One region of the Martinezella lusitana genome, then DNA from elsewhere that is predicted to be linked to it. Evidence: predicted binding sites of a transcription regulator. Region 1 holds the regulator's gene; the other holds the start of a gene.

The links. The regulator PhoB, encoded in region 1, activates phosphate uptake and scavenging genes when phosphate is short. The targets are predictions, from matches to a motif close to TGTCATNNANCTGTCAT.
Region 2: a site for PhoB is predicted at 3,702-3,718, ahead of ugpB (sn-glycerol-3-phosphate ABC transporter substrate-binding protein UgpB). Genes of this name have one in related genera too.

The regions. Positions count from the first base shown of each region.
Region 1 covers NZ_CP050308.1:3,054,770-3,060,160, forward strand. Annotated here, with positions in the region: gene pstC (phosphate ABC transporter permease subunit PstC) at 1-120, shown strand, start outside; gene pstA (phosphate ABC transporter permease PstA) at 117-1,451, shown strand; gene pstB (phosphate ABC transporter ATP-binding protein PstB) at 1,466-2,281, shown strand; gene phoU (phosphate signaling complex protein PhoU) at 2,333-3,046, shown strand; gene phoB (phosphate regulon transcriptional regulator PhoB) at 3,078-3,761, shown strand; gene HB780_RS28480 (GcrA family cell cycle regulator) at 3,849-4,385, opposite strand; gene HB780_RS28485 (aspartate aminotransferase family protein) at 4,814-5,391, shown strand, end outside.
Region 2 covers NZ_CP050307.1:723,970-729,360, forward strand. Annotated here, with positions in the region: gene HB780_RS06405 (sn-glycerol-3-phosphate import ATP-binding protein UgpC) at 1-358, opposite strand, end outside; gene ugpE (sn-glycerol-3-phosphate ABC transporter permease UgpE) at 358-1,206, opposite strand; gene ugpA (sn-glycerol-3-phosphate ABC transporter permease UgpA) at 1,216-2,097, opposite strand; gene ugpB (sn-glycerol-3-phosphate ABC transporter substrate-binding protein UgpB) at 2,165-3,475, opposite strand; gene HB780_RS06425 (GNAT family N-acetyltransferase) at 3,989-4,579, shown strand; gene HB780_RS06430 (KTSC domain-containing protein) at 4,673-4,879, shown strand; gene HB780_RS06435 (ABC transporter substrate-binding protein) at 5,088-5,391, shown strand, end outside.

The sequences.
Region 1 (5,391 bases):
TTCACCTCGCCGCAGACATTGGTCGCCTTTGCGCTCGGCATCACGCTCTTCTGTCTGACCTTGTGCCTGAACGTCTACGCGCTCTACATCGTCCGCCGCTACAGGGAGCAATACGAATGAGCGATCTCGTATCCTCAGCAAAGCTGCCGATCCCGCGCGGGCTGACGTCTGGCACACCGGCACGGCGCGATATCAGCATCAAGCGCCGTTATGCCGCCGAGCGCCGGTTCCGCGCCTATGGCATCGCCGCCGTCATCTTCGGCCTTGTCTTCCTGCTCATCCTGGTCTCGACCGTGGTGCGCCATGGCTATACCGCTTTCGTGCAGACCTCGATCACCCTGCCGATCGAGTTTACCGAGACGGTGATCGATCCCGCCGGCAAGCGCGCCAGCGATCCGAAGGTGCTGATCGCGGCCAATTATCCGCTTCTCGTTCGCGATGCCCTCGTGAAGACGCTCGGCATCGATCCGGCCAATCGCGCGCTCGTTCGCGAGGCGACGGCGATGGTGTCGGACAGTGCGCGCATCGCGCTGCGCAACGAGGTTATGGCCGATCCGTTCATCATCGGGAAAACGGTGAAGATGACCTTCCTCGTCGACGCCAACATCGATTCCGCCAACAAGGGGCAGATCGACCTGACGGCGGATGAAAAGGATCGCAAGGTCTCCGACAGGCAGCTCGGCTGGATGAAGCAGCTTACCGCCAGCGGCGCGCTCCATAAGGCGTTCAATAGCGGCCTTTTCCTGTCGGGCAATTCCAGTCGTCCGGAAGCCGCCGGCCTCGGCGTCGCGCTGATCGGTTCGCTCTATCTGATGCTGACCGTGCTGGTGCTGGCATTGCCGGTCGGCGTCGCCGCCTCGATCTATCTCGAGGAATTCGCGCCGAAGAACCGGCTGACGGATCTGATCGAGGTCAACATCAACAATCTCGCCGCCGTGCCGTCGATCGTCTACGGCCTGCTTGGCCTTTCGGTGTTCATCAACGTCATGGGCCTGCCGCGTTCGGCCTCGCTGGTTGGAGGACTGGTGCTCAGCCTGATGACGCTGCCGATGATCATCATCGCCACGCGTTCGGCGTTGCGGGCGGTGCCGCCATCGATCCGAAGTGCGGCGCTAGGCCTTGGCGCCTCGCGGATGCAGGTGGTGTTCCACCATGTCCTGCCGCTGGCCATGCCCGGCATCCTGACCGGCACGATCCTCGGGCTGGCGCATGCGCTCGGCGAAACCGCGCCGCTGCTCTTGATCGGCATGGTCGCCTTTGTCGCCAATTATCCGACGTCGCCGCTCGATCCGGCGACGGCCCTGCCGGTGCAGATCTACATGTGGGCGAGCGAAGCCGAACGCGCCTTTGTCGAGCGAACCTCCGGGGCCATTATCGTCCTGCTCTTCTTCCTTGTTGCGATGAACATCGGGGCCATCCTGCTGCGTCGTCGCTTCGAGCGGCGCTGGTAGAGGGAGAAGACGGAATGAACATGATGACGGAAGCCGCAGGCGAGAAGGCATTGGCCAGGAAGATGACGACGATCCCCTACAAGATGATCGGTCACGATGTCTCGGTCTATTATGGTGACAAGCGCGCGCTGTTCGGTGTGGACCTGAACATCCGCGTCAATACGGTCACCGCGCTGATCGGCCCGTCCGGCTGCGGCAAGTCCACCTTCCTGCGCTGCTTGAACCGCATGAATGACACGATCGACACCTGCCGCGTCACCGGCAAGATCACGCTCGACGATCAGGATGTCTATGACAGCGCCATCGACGTCGTGGAGCTGCGCGCCCGCGTCGGCATGGTGTTCCAGAAGCCCAATCCCTTCCCGAAGTCGATCTACGAGAACGTCGCTTATGGCCCGCGCATTCACGGGCTTCACCGCTCCAAGGCCGATCTCGATCATATCGTCGAAACCAGCCTGCAGAAGGCCGGTCTCTGGGGCGAGGTGAAGGATCGGCTGCAGGAAGCCGGAACCAGTCTGTCCGGCGGCCAGCAACAGCGCCTCTGCATCGCTCGTGCCGTCGCCGTCAGCCCGGAAGTCATTCTCATGGACGAGCCGTGCTCGGCGCTCGATCCCATCGCCACGGCCAAGGTCGAGGAACTGATTCACGAGCTGCGGGAAAACTTCACGATCGTCATCGTGACGCATTCCATGCAGCAGGCAGCCCGTGTCTCGCAACGCACCGCAATGTTTCACCTCGGCCATTTGGTCGAGGAGAACGATACCGATAAGATGTTCACTAATCCCGACGATTTCCGCACGCAGGATTACATCATGGGCCGTTTTGGTTGATGATGTCCCGCGCGCGGCTACCATCACAAGTTTCACCCTGAGGATAGAAAAATGGTCTCTACTCACATTCTCTCTGCCTACGACGAAGACCTGAAGTTCCTGACGCGCCGCATTGCCGAAATGGGCGGCCTGGCGGAGCAGATGGTCAGCGACAGCGTCCGCGCGCTGGTGCACGGCGATGTTGCTCTTGCGCAAAAGGTCATCTCCGACGACGTCGTCCTCGACCATGCCGAACGCGAAGTCGGCGACAAGGCAATCGTCACCATTGCTCGCCGGCAGCCGATGGCCGCCGACCTGCGCGAAATCATGGGCTCCATTCGCATCGCCGCCGATCTGGAGCGCGTTGGCGACCTCGGCAAGAACACCGCCAAGCGCGTCATCGCCGTGCAGGGCACCGGCGTTCCGCGCAGCCTGGCGCGGGGTATTGAGCATCTTTCCGAACTGGCGCTCAGCCAGCTCAAGGAAGTACTCGACGTCTACACGACCCGTTCGCCAGACAAGGCCGTGTCGATCCGTGAGCGCGACGAGGAAATCGACGCGATGTACACCTCGCTCTTCCGCGAGATGCTGACCTACATGATGGAAGATCCGCGCAACATCACCACCTGCACGCATCTTCTCTTCTGCGCCAAGAACATCGAGCGCATCGGCGACCATGCCACCAACATCGCCGAGACGATCTATTACATGGCGACCGGCAGCCAGCCCGAGGGCGAGCGCCCGAAAGACGATACCGCCAACACCGTCGGTGCGCTGACGGAATAACGAAGACGCCAAGAAAGGAGACCAGAGACACATGGTTCCGAGAGTTGCTGTTGTAGAAGACGAAGAAGCGCTCAGCGTTCTGCTGCGCTACAATCTGGAGGCCGAAGGCTTCGAGGTCGATACCATTCTGAGAGGAGACGAAGCCGAACTTCGCCTCCAGGAGCGCATCCCCGATCTTCTGATCCTTGACTGGATGCTCCCCGGCGTGTCGGGTATCGAGCTCTGCCGCCGGCTGCGCATGCGGCCGGAAACGGAGCGCCTGCCGATCATCATGCTCACCGCCCGCGGCGAGGAAAGCGAGCGCGTACGCGGCCTTTCCACCGGCGCCGACGATTATGTCGTCAAGCCGTTCTCGACGCCGGAGCTGATGGCTCGCGTCAAGGCGATGCTGCGCCGTGCCCGTCCGGAGGTCCTCTCCACGGTTCTGCGCTGTGGCGATATCGAACTGGACCGCGAGACCCATCGCGTCCACCGCAAGAGCCGCGAAGTGCGGTTGGGGCCGACGGAATTCCGCCTGCTGGAATTCCTGATGGCTTCGCCGAGCCGCGTCTTCTCGCGGTCGCAACTCCTCGACGGTGTCTGGGGACATGACATCTATGTCGACGAACGCACTGTCGACGTCCATGTCGGACGCCTGCGCAAGGCGCTGAACTTCTCCAATATGCAGGATGTCATCCGCACCGTTCGCGGCGCGGGTTATTCCATGGAAGCCTGAGCGGGAAACCGGTCAGCCATCCAACATAGCGGCGGAAACAGAAAACGGGCCTTTCGGCCCGTTTCTTTCATTCAGCTATAAGGCATCTCAGCCGCGCGGTTGAGCCGCAGGCCGGCGCCGTTCATGCACCGGCTGGTAGGCCAGGCGCTGATGGTAGCCGCAATAGGGCGATGCATCCGGGCTATCATTGCCGCAGAAGTGGAAATCATCCTTCAGCGGATCGCCGACCGGCCACTTGCAGGTGCGTTCGGTAAGTTCCGTTAGACCGAGGCGGCGCGAGATCGGAACGACCACATTGGAGGCCGGACGATATTCGATCTCGTTGACCGTATCGATCTCGACTTCTTCCTTGAGCATCGTTGCGCCCTGCTGACGGGTAACCGTGCGGGTTGCAACGCGCGAGGCGTAGTTCGGTGCGCGCGGCGCCGAAGTGTTGCGCTTCTGTGCCCGGGCCGCAGTTGCCGTGCCGCCTGCCTTCGCTCGGCCCGGCAGGCTCAAGCGATGTACCTTGCCGATGACGGCGTTACGGCTGACACCACCGAGCTGTGCCGCGATCTGGCTCGCGCTCAAACCCTCGGACCACAGCTTCTTCAGCTTCTCGACGCGTTCGTCTGTCCAATTCATGCCCTGTCTCCGCTGTCGCGTTTCCGATGGCAGAATCCTTCACCATTGCCTCAGATGGGATCGAGGCACGAAACGCTTAAAAAATTGTGGTGACTAGTTCCGCCGCATGCAGTCTAGTAATTGAGATTTAACCTAGTGTGAGGCTGACTCCGTGACAAGAGTCGCATGATTCCTGGGGAATCGATTTCGGGGTTTTCCCCAACTTGCTTGTGCAAGCGTGGCATTTTTGCAATATTAGCAACTAGAGACATACCTCTCGCCGAGGGGCGCTCTGCTGCGTCCGCGAAATTGCCTGTTTTGTTGACATCGCGGTGCAAAACATCAATAGTACCCACGCCGCCGCAAGGCGGCATTTTTGATTTTTCCGGGCCCGTTTCACTTGAAGGAAACGATTGGCCCTAAAGGTTGTGATCGAGGAGACATGCGCCATGGCTGAAACCGCGCCGCTTTATGACACCTATATGCGCGCCCCGCTGCGGTTTGAGCGAGGAGAGGGTGTATGGCTGTTCACGGAGACCGGCGAGCGCTATCTCGATTTCGCCGCCGGCGTCGCGGTGAATTCGCTTGGCCATGCGCATCCCCATCTGGTTGCGGAGTTGAAGGCGCAGGCCGACAAGGTCTGGCATCTGTCGAACCTCTATGAGGTGCCAGGCCAGGAGAAGCTGTCGAAGCGCCTGACGGAAGCCACCTTCGCCGACAAGGTGTTCTTCACCAATTCCGGTGCCGAGGCGCTGGAATGCGCAATCAAGACGGCGCGGCGTTACCAGTTCTCCAAGGGTCATCCCGAGAAATTCCATATCATCACATTCGAAGGTGCGTTCCATGGCCGCACGATCGCGACGATCGCCGCGGGCGGCCAGGAGAAGTATCTCGAAGGCTTCGGCCCCAAGGCGCCGGGCTTTGACCAGGTGCCCTTCGGCGATCTTGACGCCGTGCGCGCTGTCATCACCGATGCGACGGCCGCCATCCTCATCGAGCCCGTGCAGGGCGAGGGCGGCATTCGCCC
Region 2 (5,391 bases), on a different replicon from region 1:
GGGCCGTCTTGTCAATCCGCCGCTCGATCTCGTCCTTCGGCGTGTTGCGATTCTTCAACCCGTAGGCCAGGTTCTGGCGCACCGTCATATGCGGATAGAGCGCATAGTTCTGAAAGACCATGGCGATGTCGCGGTCCGACGGTTCCAGCTCGTTTACCACGCGACTATTGATCGACACCGTGCCCGATGTGATGCTTTCCAGTCCGGCAATCATGCGCAGAAGCGTGGACTTGCCGCAGCCGGAAGGCCCAACCAGCACGACGAGCTCGCCGTCGGCAATATCAAGCGACACGCCTTTGATGACGTCGATGCCGCCGCCGTAGGTTTTGCGGACATCCTTGAGGGTGATCCCAGCCATTATTTCTCCGTCTCCACAAGACCTTTGACGAACCAGCGCTGCATCAGCACCACGACGACGATGGGCGGAATGATCGCCAGGATCGCCGTCACCATCACGAAATTCCACGGCGTCGCCGCATCGGCGAAATCCACCATTTTCCTGAGCCCGATGATGATCGTCGACATCTTGGCGTCGTTGGTGACGAGCAGCGGCCACAGATATTGCGTCCAGCCATAGATGAAGAGGATCACGAACAGGGCGGCGATATTGGTCTTCGACAACGGCAGCAGGATATCGCGCATGAAACGGAAAGGTCCGGCATTGTCGATGCGGGCGGCTTCCAGCAGTTCGCCCGGAACAGTTAGGAAGAATTGCCGGAACAGGAAGGTGGCCGTTGCCGATGCCATCAGCGGCAGGGTCAGGCCGGCATAGGTGTCGATCATGCCGAGATCGACGATGACCTTGTATGTCGGCAGGATGCGGACCTCGACCGGCAGCATCAGCGTCACGAAGATCATCCAGAAGAACACCATGCGCAATGGGAAGCGGAAGAAGACGATAGCGAAGGCTGACAGGAAGGAGATCGCGATCTTGCCGACGGCGATGACGACGGCCACGACAAACGTGTTCCATAGCATGCGCGGCAGGCTGACGCCGACCACGCGCTCGACGCCGCCGGAGAGCGCCTCCCCATAATTCTCGACAAAATGACCGCCGGGCAGCAGCGAGATCGGCGGCCGCAGAATTTCGGCTGACGTCATCGTCGAGGCGACGAACGTATAATAGATCGGGAAGGCGACGATGATGATGCCGATGATCAGCATCAGATGGCCGACGAGATTGGCAACGGGACGTTTTTCGATCATCGGTTCACCTCACGCATAGTGCACACGCTTCTCGACGAAGCGGAACTGGAACGCGGTGAGCGCGATGACGATCACCATCAGGATCACCGACTGTGCCGCCGACGAACCGAGGTTGAGATTGACGAAACCGTCATTGTAGACCTTGTAGACGAGGGTCTCCGTCGCCTTGGCCGGTCCGCCGCCGGTGACGGCATGGATGATGCCGAAGGTGTCGAAGAAGGCGTAGACCGTGTTGACCACCAGCAGGAAAAAGGTCGTCGGCGCCAGCAGAGGAAAGACGATGGTCCAGAAGCGCCTGCTGCCGCGCGCGCCATCAATGGAGGCGGCTTCGAGCAGCGATTTCGGGATTGCCTGCAGACCGGCAACGAAGAACAGGAAGTTGTAGCTGATCTGCTTCCAGGCGGCGGCAACGATCACCAGCACCATCGCCTGATCGCCGTTCAAAAGCGGATCCCAGGCAAAGCCGTTGCGGCGGAGAATATAGGCGAGGGTACCCATCGCCGGATTGAACATGAAGAGCCAGAGCATGCCGGCCACGGCGGGCGCGACCGCATAGGGCCAGATCAGCAGCGTGCGATACAGGGTCTGGCCGCGCACCACCTTGTCGGCGGCCGTCGCAAGTGCGAGCGCGACGATCATCGATAGTAGCGCCGTCGATACACTGAAGATCACCGTCACCTGTAGGGAATGCAGATAGGTCTCGTCGGACAGTACAGCGCGGAAATTGGCGAGCCCCACAAAGCTGCTCTTCAGCCCGAAGGGGTCTTCGCGCTGCATCGACTGGTATAGCGCCTGGCTCGCCGGCCAGAAAAAGAAGACCACCGTCAGGATGATCTGCGGAGCGACAAGGAGATAGGGAAGGATCTTGTTGGGAAAGACAACGCGCTGCACAGCGATCTCCTAGGGCAGGGAAATTGCCCGCAGCCATAACAGCTGCGGGCCGGACCGCATCAATGCGTCAATTGCCAATGGCCTGCTGGATGGCGGCGTTGCCGCGCTCGACGGCTTTATCGAGCGCCGTTTTCGCGTCCTGCTTGCCGGCCAGCATCGCCTCGAACTCCTCGTTCATGATGTCGCGTACCTGCGGCAGGTTGACGAGGCGCACGCCCTTGGAGTTGGCGGTCGGCGCCTTGCCCAGCATCTGCAGGATCGGCGTTTCGCGACCAGGATTCTTGTCATAGAAGCCGGACTTCTTCGTCTCTTCATAGGCAGCCATCGTCACCGGCAAGTAGCCGGAGACCTGATGCAGGCGCGCCTGGATCTTGGTCTGCGAGAGGAAGTGGAAGAATTCGGCAATGCCCTTGTATTCGGTATCGCTCTTGCCCCCGAAAACCCAAAGGCTGGCCCCGCCAGGGATGGTATTCTGCGGCCGGCCTTCGCCTTCGTCGTAGGGGAGCTGTCCGATGCCGTAATTCATGCCGCTCTTGACGATGTCACCGAGACCGCCGGAGGATTCCGTCAGGATGCCGCATTCGCCCGAGGTGAAGAGCTGCTTGGCCTCTGATGTGCGGCCGCCATAGCGGAAGGTGCCGTCCTTGGCGAGATCGGCAATCGCCTGGAAATGCTTCACGAAAAGTGGCGAATTGAATTCGAGTTTGACGTCTGTGCCGCCGAGTCCGTTTTCATTGCTGCCATAGGCGACATTGTTCCAGGCGGCAAAGTTCTCGGTCTGGATCCAGGTGAGCCAGGTGGAGGTGAAACCGCAGGCCGATGCACCGCTCGACTTGATCTTTTTGGCGGCGTCGAAGACATCGGACCAGGTCTTCGGCGGGCTTTCCGGGTCGAGCCCAGCCTTCTTGAAGGTGTCCTTGTTATAATAAAGGATCGGCGAGGAGGAGTTGTAGGGAAACGACAGCATCGTGCCGTCAGGCCTGGAATAGTAGGAGACGATACCAGGCAGATACAGCGACTTGTCGAACGTATAGCCGCCCTTCTTCAGCACGTCGGCTGCCGGCATGATCGCGCCTTCGGCCCCCATCATCACGCCGCTGCCGGCATCAAAGACCTGGAGGATCGCCGGAGCCTGCTTGGCTCGGAACGCGGCGATGCCGGCATTCAACGCTTCCGGATAGGTGCCCTTGAAAACAGGCACGATCTTGTAATTCGTCTGGCTCTCGTTGAACTCCTTGGCGAGTTGCTCGACGACCTCGTTGTTGGCGCCCGACATGGCGTGCCACCATTGCAGCTCGGTCAGCGCAAATGCGTTCGATGTCATGGAAAGCGAGATGGCGATCGCCGCAGCTGAGGCGCAAATAAAACGTACGGACATGTTTCCTCCCAAGTGTCCCGACAGGCGCAGACCACGCCCGGCCCTAATTTCCGGCGGGGATCCTCCTCGATCCCCATGCCGGACATTCCATTCGAAAGCCACGACTTGAAACGAATTCCTCGCGGCAAGACCGACTGGCCCTTCGTCAATTCTTGCCTCTCGCTGGAAAGAGGCGACGACGACTGAATCAACCGATCCATCTATGTATGCTGAGAAATGAGAATATACGACAGTTTTGTGACAGTGCGGCGCGCAAAGATTTAAGATCGCCGGAGTCTGAGCGCCACGGCAAGAGTTTCATTCGGTTTTTTCCCCAACTGCTGCCTGCGCGCGGTCGAGTGGCTCGACATGTTCAAACGACCGTCCGACAAGGTTTCGGTGCGATACTGGGTTAGTGGATAGGCAAAGTTTTCCTTATGCGAAGCATAATCGACAAAAGCTTCATCTATGGTCCGTCATTCTCCATGATGCGGCGTCGTTAAAGACAACGGCTTGCTGAGAAGAGATGGCGCAATGGAAAGCGGGCAGACTTTGAAAGACCGAGACATGTCCATTCAGCGGGATCGGCCCGTCATTCGCGATGCCAGTGATGAGGATATGGGGGCTATACGCGATATCTATACCCACCATGTTCTCTATGGATTGGCGACATTTGAGGAGGTGCCGCCGTCGGTCGACGAACTTCGTTTGCGTCGCGCCGCCGTGCTCGGCACGGGGTTGCCCTATCTCGTTGCCGAATTGAATGGCGAGATCGTCGGCTACAGCTATGCGACCGCCTATCGGCCTCGTCCTGCCTATCGTTTCTCAATCGAGGATTCGGTCTATGTCGCGGATGGTCTCGGCGGCCGGGGCGTCGGCAGCGCGCTTCTTCAGGAACTCATTGTCCGCTGTGAAAAGGGACCATGGCGACAGATGCTGGCCGTCATCGGCAACAGCGGCAATGCAGGCTCGCTCGCACTCCATCGCCGCATGGGGTTCCAGCCCATAGGAACGTTCAAATCCGCCGGTTTCAAGCTTGGCCGATGGGTCGATACTGTGCTGATGCAACGGGCCTTGGGGGAGGGTGATACAACGTCGCCGGAGATCGCTTCCGCCATTCGATAAAAACTGATGGTTGCAGACTACTCTTCTTTAACTAGGTCACTTCACTCGATGTTGGGGTTTTCGTGGGATAACCGCTTCAAAGAAGAGGTCACCATGAAAGAGTTTCCAGTTTCATCGAAAATCATTAAATCCGTCGCTTTCCACCCCGAGGACGGACGTCTCTATATTCGCTTCAAAAATGGCGAGGAGCGCCTGTTTGCCGGCGTTCCTGAAAAGGCCGCTCTCGCCATGGTCAAGGCGGCTTCGCCCGGCCAGCATTACATCGAACATATCCGCACCCGCTTCGAGCGCGTTGCCTAAAGCTCGATGCCGGATGGCCCTCGGCGGAGGGATGACCGGTATAAGTTTGAAACGGTATTTTTCGAACGTCGCGTCAAACGAACCAGAATACCTTTAGTCCACTAATTTTATAGACAATATTCTAAGCACGGGATTGCCGATGCGTCGCAACTTTGCACGCTGGCAGGGCCGGTCAATTTCGATCGTTTCCAGTATCGGGGCTTAGAATATGGGGCGTGCAGTCTTTGGAGTTTCGCTAAGAAGCAGCGTCCGCGCGGTCGTTGCCTTGTCTTTCCTTTCGCTCGCCGGTGCACATGCCTGGGCGGCGTCCGAGGGCGCCAAGCCGGTTGATGGCGGTATCCTCAAGGTTGGTCTTGGGACGGACACAGCCATTATCGACCCGTCGATCACCGGCAGCTCGATTACCGCGGTCATCACCCGCAATATCGTCGACTCGCTGGTCGGTCAGGCCGAGGACAACAGCTTCACGCCCTGGCTGGCCGAGCGTTGGGAAATCAATGGCGACAACACGG